Regions from separate parts of the Shewanella yunxiaonensis genome, predicted to be linked through region 1. Evidence: predicted binding sites of a transcription regulator. Region 1 holds the regulator's gene; each other region holds the start of a gene.
What was found. Region 1 encodes sigma-54, which starts transcription at its own class of promoters, with help from an activator protein. Its sites were predicted from a motif close to GTTGGCACGNNNNTNGNNT; they were not measured.
Positions count from the first base shown of each region.

Region 2: glnK (P-II family nitrogen regulator) is a predicted target of sigma-54. The motif match lies at 971-989, and genes of this name have one in related genera.
Region 3: pdsR (proteobacterial dedicated sortase system response regulator) is a predicted target of sigma-54. The motif match lies at 913-931, and genes of this name have one in related genera.

Region 1 covers NZ_CP073587.1:506,608-508,813, reverse strand. The annotation lists gene lptB (LPS export ABC transporter ATP-binding protein) at 1-531, shown strand, start outside; gene KDN34_RS02345 (RNA polymerase factor sigma-54) at 624-2,090, shown strand; gene hpf (ribosome hibernation promoting factor) at 2,120-2,206, shown strand, end outside.
Region 2 covers NZ_CP073587.1:772,029-774,234, forward strand. The annotation lists gene nrfA (ammonia-forming cytochrome c nitrite reductase) at 1-188, shown strand, start outside; gene KDN34_RS03660 (isochorismatase family protein) at 239-781, opposite strand; gene glnK (P-II family nitrogen regulator) at 1,037-1,375, shown strand; gene KDN34_RS03670 (ammonium transporter) at 1,387-2,206, shown strand, end outside.
Region 3 covers NZ_CP073587.1:2,209,847-2,212,052, forward strand. The annotation lists gene KDN34_RS10135 (marine proteobacterial sortase target protein) at 1-53, opposite strand, end outside; gene pdsO (sortase-associated OmpA-like protein PdsO) at 72-803, opposite strand; gene pdsR (proteobacterial dedicated sortase system response regulator) at 1,011-1,703, shown strand; gene pdsS (proteobacterial dedicated sortase system histidine kinase) at 1,700-2,206, shown strand, end outside.

The DNA.
Region 1 (2,206 bases):
GAGCTGACCATGGATCCCATGCACCTTCGCGCTCGCAAAGGTATTGGCTATCTGCCGCAAGAAGCCAGTATTTTCCGTAAGCTAACTGTTCGCGATAACATCATGGCAGTATTGCAGATCAGAAAAGATCTGGATCGCGATGGCCGTGAAGAACAACTGGAACAGTTACTCGAAGAGTTTCACATCACCCATATTCGCGACAGCATGGGGATGTCACTTTCGGGAGGTGAGCGCCGGCGTGTAGAGATTGCCAGAGCCTTGGCCGCAGACCCGAAATTCATTCTGTTGGATGAACCCTTTGCTGGCGTAGACCCCATCTCCGTTATTGATATTAAAAAAATTATTGAACAATTGCGGTCACGTGGACTGGGTGTGCTGATTACGGATCATAACGTGCGTGAAACACTTGATGTTTGTGAACATGCATACATTGTCAGCCACGGACAACTGATCGCCGAAGGCACCCCTGCCGAGATCCTCGACAACCAACAAGTCCGTGCTGTGTACTTGGGTGAACAATTCAAGCTATAGTAAACACCGGGAGCGCTTACAGCTTTAAAACGTTAAAGTCTGTAATTACTAGAATTTTTATAAAGTTATAAGATGTAGGGGTAAGCGGTAACATGAAAACGTCACTCCAGCTCAAACTGGGTCAACAGCTGACCATGACACCTCAACTGCAGCAGGCAATACGTTTGCTGCAGCTGTCGTCGCTGGAGTTACAACAGGAAATTCAAGAAGCCTTAGAAGCAAACCCGCTGCTGGAAGTGAATGAAGACAACCAAAGCACCGACAGCAATCATGATATCGATAACAATTTAGAGGCACCGGAGCCGAGCGAACATATCGAAGATAGTTCGACGGTAGAAACCTCGGATGCACTCACTAGCCAGGCACTCCCTGAAGAGCTGCCAATGGATACTACCTGGGATGAGGTTTTTACTGCCGCTCCGGCTATGTCCAGTGGTCCTATCCGTGATGACGATACCCCATTTCAGGGAGAAACTTCTGAAGGTTTGCATGAACACCTGGAATGGCAGAAGAACCTGACACCGTTCTCAGAAACTGATGCAGCAATCGCCACTGCAATTATCGAAGCGATTGATGATCAAGGATATCTGACGCAAACCACGGAGGATATTCTGGATGCTATGGGCAATCCGGAAATCGAGCTAGAAGAAGTAGAAGCGGTATTGAAACGCATCCAACACTTCGATCCTGTCGGTGTCGCTGCACGGGATCTGCGTGAATGTTTGCTGATCCAGCTGTCGCAATATAGTGATGACACCCCGCATCTCGAAAACGCCATTATGCTGCTGGAACAGCATCTTGACCTGATCGCTGCCAAAGATTATCGCACACTGATGCGCAAGACCCGTTTGAGAGAAGAAGATCTGCGTGACGCGATTAGTTTGATCCAATCGCTTAATCCACGTCCCGGACTATTAGTGCAGCCTCAGGATGACGAGTACGTGATCCCAGATGTCAGCGTGTGGAAGAAAAATGGTCGCTGGGTGGTAGAACTCAACCCAGACTGCATGCCCAAACTCAGTATTAATCAGCAATATGCCGCTATGGCCCGCAGTGCGCGGAGCCAATCCGACAGCCAGTTTATCCGCGGACACCTGCAAGAAGCCAAATGGTTTATCAAGAGTCTGGAAAGCCGCAATGAAACACTACTAAAGGTGGCTAACTGCATTGTACAGTTTCAGCAGGGATTCTTTGAATATGGCGAAGAAGCCATGAAACCGATGGTGCTCAATGATATTGCCGAAGCCGTTGATATGCACGAATCGACAATTTCCCGAGTGACAACGCAGAAATACATGCATACGCCACGCGGTATATTTGAGCTAAAATATTTCTTTTCCAGCCACGTCGGTACTGAAGACGGTGGCGAATGTTCATCGACGGCAATCCGCGCCTTTATCAAAAAACTGGTGGCCGCGGAGAACCAGAAAAAGCCGCTCAGCGACAGCAAAATGGCACAGTTGCTGGCTGAGCAGGGAATTAACGTGGCACGCCGAACCATCGCCAAATACCGCGAAGCCATGATGATCCCACCATCGAATCAGCGTAAGAGTTTGTAATTCCACAGTACCCCTATGGAGGACACCCTATGCAAATCAACCTGGCAGGCCATCATATTGAGATCACCGACTCGTTGCGCAGCTATGTGGAGAGTAAATTTGCAAAACTTGAACGC
Region 2 (2,206 bases), 270 kb from region 1:
CGCAACTGTTAAGTGCAAAAGGGGTTAAGCAGCCCGTTGCCATCCCAGACATTTCGACTAAAGCTAAAGCTCAGGCTGCGGTGGGTCTGGATATGAATAAACTGGTTTCTGAAAAAGCCGCATTTAAGAAAGAAGTGTTGCCAGTATGGGATGCTGAAGCGAAGAAACGCGAAGCTACCTATAAATAATCGACATGTAAGATTAAAAGTCCCTGCATAGCGGGGACTTTTTTTATGGGTTATTTGATTAACGACAGTAATTGTCTGAAGCGGTCGCCACTTGCTTGCTGCTGCAGTTCAAACAGCAACGATTCTGTTTGTGTTAACCAGGCACCATGTTGTTGCATCATTTGTAACCCCAACTGGCAGTTGTCGCTATTGCGTGAGTCTACCGCATCTGCAATTACATGGACCTCCATGCCGGCATTTAACAGGTCGCAGCAGGTTTGATAAACGCAGATATGGGTTTCAATCCCGGCCAGTAACACTTTTTTACGACCACTGGTTAATAGTTGCTGACGAAATTCATTGCACTGCCAGCCACTGAAGTGTTCTTTGGCGATTGGTTGAGTGATTTGGCGCAATATAGTGGCCAGTTCTTCGCTGGTAGGTCCGAGTTTATCAGGCAATTGTTCCAGCCATAGCACGGGAATGCCAAACAATGGCATCGCTTTGGCGAGGATTTGTAATTGCTGATGAAGTCGCTCTGTCTGCGCCATGATCCTGGCAAGTTTACCTTGCACATCCACGATCACCAGAATGGTCTCTGTGCTTTCCAACATAATCGCCTCCGCGGTAAATAATCCCTGACAAATTAACCTGTTCCACTCATTGAACCAATAAGGCCAAAGTCGATATTTTGATGCATCAACTTTGTGCAACAAGTTTGGTGATGAACTATTTTGGTGCAACCAAAGGCGCAAAAAAGAGGCGATGTTTAGCTAAGTCATTATAAAACAAAAAATTAACATCTTGGCCTGATGATTGAATTGCTCAAGTCAACATCACACACAAAAAAGGCAATTTGGGAGGTCTCGATGAAATTAGTCAGCGCAATCATCAAGCCATTTAAGCTTGATGATGTCCGCGAGGCAATTGCGGGCATTGGCATAGAAGGTATGACTGTCACTGAAGTAAAAGGCTTTGGCCGTCAAAAAGGGCATACCGAACTCTACCGTGGAGCAGAGTATCAGGTGGATTTTTTGCCGAAAGTAAAATTGGAGATTGCCACCAAGGATGAGAACCTTGAGCACCTGCTTGAAGCCATTACTAATGCGGCTCATACAGGGAAGATTGGCGACGGCAAAATTTTTGTAACCGATCTGGAGCAGGTCATCCGTATCCGCACCGGCGAAACTGATAACGAAGCGCTTTAAAGGGGAAAACGATGGAAGAATTAACCAAATTGGGGGCTTCAGTGACAGAGCTACGCTTTGCACTGGATACGTTTTATCTGCTGATTTCCGGTGCCCTGGTAATGTGGATGGCTGCTGGATTTGCCATGCTGGAAGCTGGTCTGGTCAGAGCGAAAAATACCACAGAAATTCTGACTAAGAACATTGTGCTGTATGCAATTTCTTGTGTGACCTACCTGCTGGTGGGTTACTACATCATGTATGTTGATAATACTGAAGGTGGTTGGCTGCCTAGTTTTGGTGGACTTATCGGTACTCAGGCTGCTGATGCATCACATTCTCTAGAATCCGATTTCTTTTTCCAGGTTGTGTTCGTAGCAACTGCCATGTCAATCGTTTCTGGTGCCGTTGCCGAACGTATGAAGCTGTGGGCTTTCCTGGCATTCAGCGTAGTGATGACTGCGTTCATCTATCCCGTTGAAGGTTTCTGGACTTGGGGCGGTGGTTTCCTTAAAGCCGCTGGTTTCTCTGACTTCGCGGGTTCTGGCATCGTACACTTGGCCGGTGCTTCTGCGGCGTTGGCTGGTGTGTTACTGCTCGGTGCCCGTAAAGGTAAATTTGGTGCAGATGGTTCTGTAACGCCTATTCCTGGTTGTAACTTGCCTCTAGCAACATTAGGTACCATCATTCTGTGGATGGGCTGGTTCGGATTTAACGGCGGTTCACAGCTGGCTATCTCTAGCATGGCTGACGCCGATGCCGTTGGTAAGGTGTTTGTGAACACTAACTCCGCTGCCGCATTTGGTGCTGTATCTGCGCTGATCGTCTGTAAAGTGGTATGGGGCAAAGCAG
Region 3 (2,206 bases), 1.7 Mb from region 1:
TCAACACGGCAAGGATGTATTCCGGCAAACGTCTCAAGGAAATCCTTTTTCATCCGTATCTCCTCAACTCGCTACTGATTATTGGCTGCCAACGCTGCATCAGGACTTTGCAGGCGCAAGGTCACCCGACGGTCAAAAAAGTCATTTTCTAGGCTTTCTTTTGGGTTCAAAGGGGCGCTGGCACCATAAGCGTTCGCGGTTAATCTTGCGCCATTCACCCCTTGCTGGATCAGAAACTCCCGTACTGCCTGCACTCGCTGTTCGGATAACTGTTGATTGAATTCCGCCGAACCACGACGGTCAGCATAACCGGACAGCTCCAGCGTCAGCTCTGGTGCAAGACTCATGGCAAACGCGATATCTTGTAACTGCTTCGCGAAATGAGGCTCAATCTCTGCAGTACCGGTACGAAACTGAACATTCATGCCTACCGTCAGTTCCTCCAGTTTCGATGCACGTGCTGCCTGTAAGGTCTTCAGTTGTCGCTGCGCTTCGGTGTATTGCGCTTGTAATTGCTCCAGTGACTGCTGTTTCTGATTAAGCACAGTGATTTGTTGAGCTTGTTCATCCAATGTTTGTTGCTGTGCTTTGAGGTGTTTGTCATCCCCAACGCTCTTCCCCACCAAGCTACCACTAAAGGCCCCGACAATGGCGCCGACTGGGCCGCCAACGACAGCGCCCAAAACCATACCACTACCAAAGCCAATGGCCGCCGGGGTCTGGTTGTCTTGCTGTTCCTGTGCCATCACAGGCATCGCCATCAGAGAAGAGATCACTAAAGCGGAGATAATGTGCTGTTTCATTTCACTGTTTCCTTGTTGTTAGTGTTAAGTCATCGTGCTTTCGATGGGGACATTAAACCTGGGTGAAATGGCGGACACAGGGAGTAAAAATGGCAGTTCGCCGATCAATTGTGGCAACAAAATGGCATTTGCCTGTGAGCACTTTTTTATCGGGCAAATTGTTGTATAGTCACGGCTAATGACTCATAACCCGAGATTTCAGCGCTCATGAAACGCATCGCTATCGTGGAGGATGAAGTTGCTATCCGCGAGAACTATAAGGACGTATTACAAAATCAGGGCTATAGCGTACAAGGTTATGCCAATCGCGCTGAAGCGATGCACGCATTCAATACCCGCCTGCCGGATCTGGCGATTATTGATATTGGGCTGGAACACGAAATAGATGGTGGTTTTACCCTATGTCAGGCATTACGGGCGATGTCTAATGCTTTGCCCATCATATTTCTCACTGCCCGGGACAGCGATTTCGATACGGTTTGCGGATTACGCCTTGGCGCTGATGATTATCTCAGCAAGGATGTCAGTTTTCCGCATTTGCTGGCACGCTTAGCCGCACTGTTTCGGCGCAGTGAATTAGCGGGCAGCGACCTTCAAAGCGAATCATTGATGGAACGCGGTCACTTGTCGATAGATGCTAACCGCATTCAGGTTTGCTGGAAGAATGCCCCAATTGAACTCACGGTGACTGAATTTTGGATGGTACACGCGCTGGCAAAGCATCCCGGCCATGTGCGCAGCCGGGGCGATCTGATGCAGGAAGCCAAAATTTATGTGGATGACAGTACGATCACGTCTCACGTTAAACGTATTCGCAAGAAGTTTCTGGCGCTCGATCCGGAATTCGACTGCATCGATACCGTCTACGGCATGGGCTATCGCTGGGATAGTCAAGCGTGAAGCTGCCGGTTTATCACCCGCCCATCGGTCTGCGCACCAAAACGCTGGTGTTGTCGTTATTTCTGTTAGGTTTGCCCTGGCTCAGTTATCAATACGTCTGGGAAATGGAAAAATACCTGCGTCATGGCCAGGAAAAAACGCTGGAAGGGACGACGCAAGCGTTAGCGACTGCACTACATGAACGCCCCAAGCTCTTTGACTCGCAGGCAAGCTTTCTAAAACAGGTAGAGAAAGGCCGCGACCTCTATGCTTATCCGCTACAAGGCCCGATCCAGCTGGATGGCAAACTGGACGACTGGGAACAATATCGCAGCAAATCGATGGAATACGGCGACGGTTACCGCTTGTTTCTGGCACAAAACAGCGACTCGAAACTGTCATTCCGCCATATGGTGGGCAAATACAGCGGTTACCTCTATGGCTTTTTTGAAGTCACCGATCCGCACGTTGTCTATCGTGGTCGTAACAGTCTGGCCGTTGATCGCAATGACTATCTGGATATT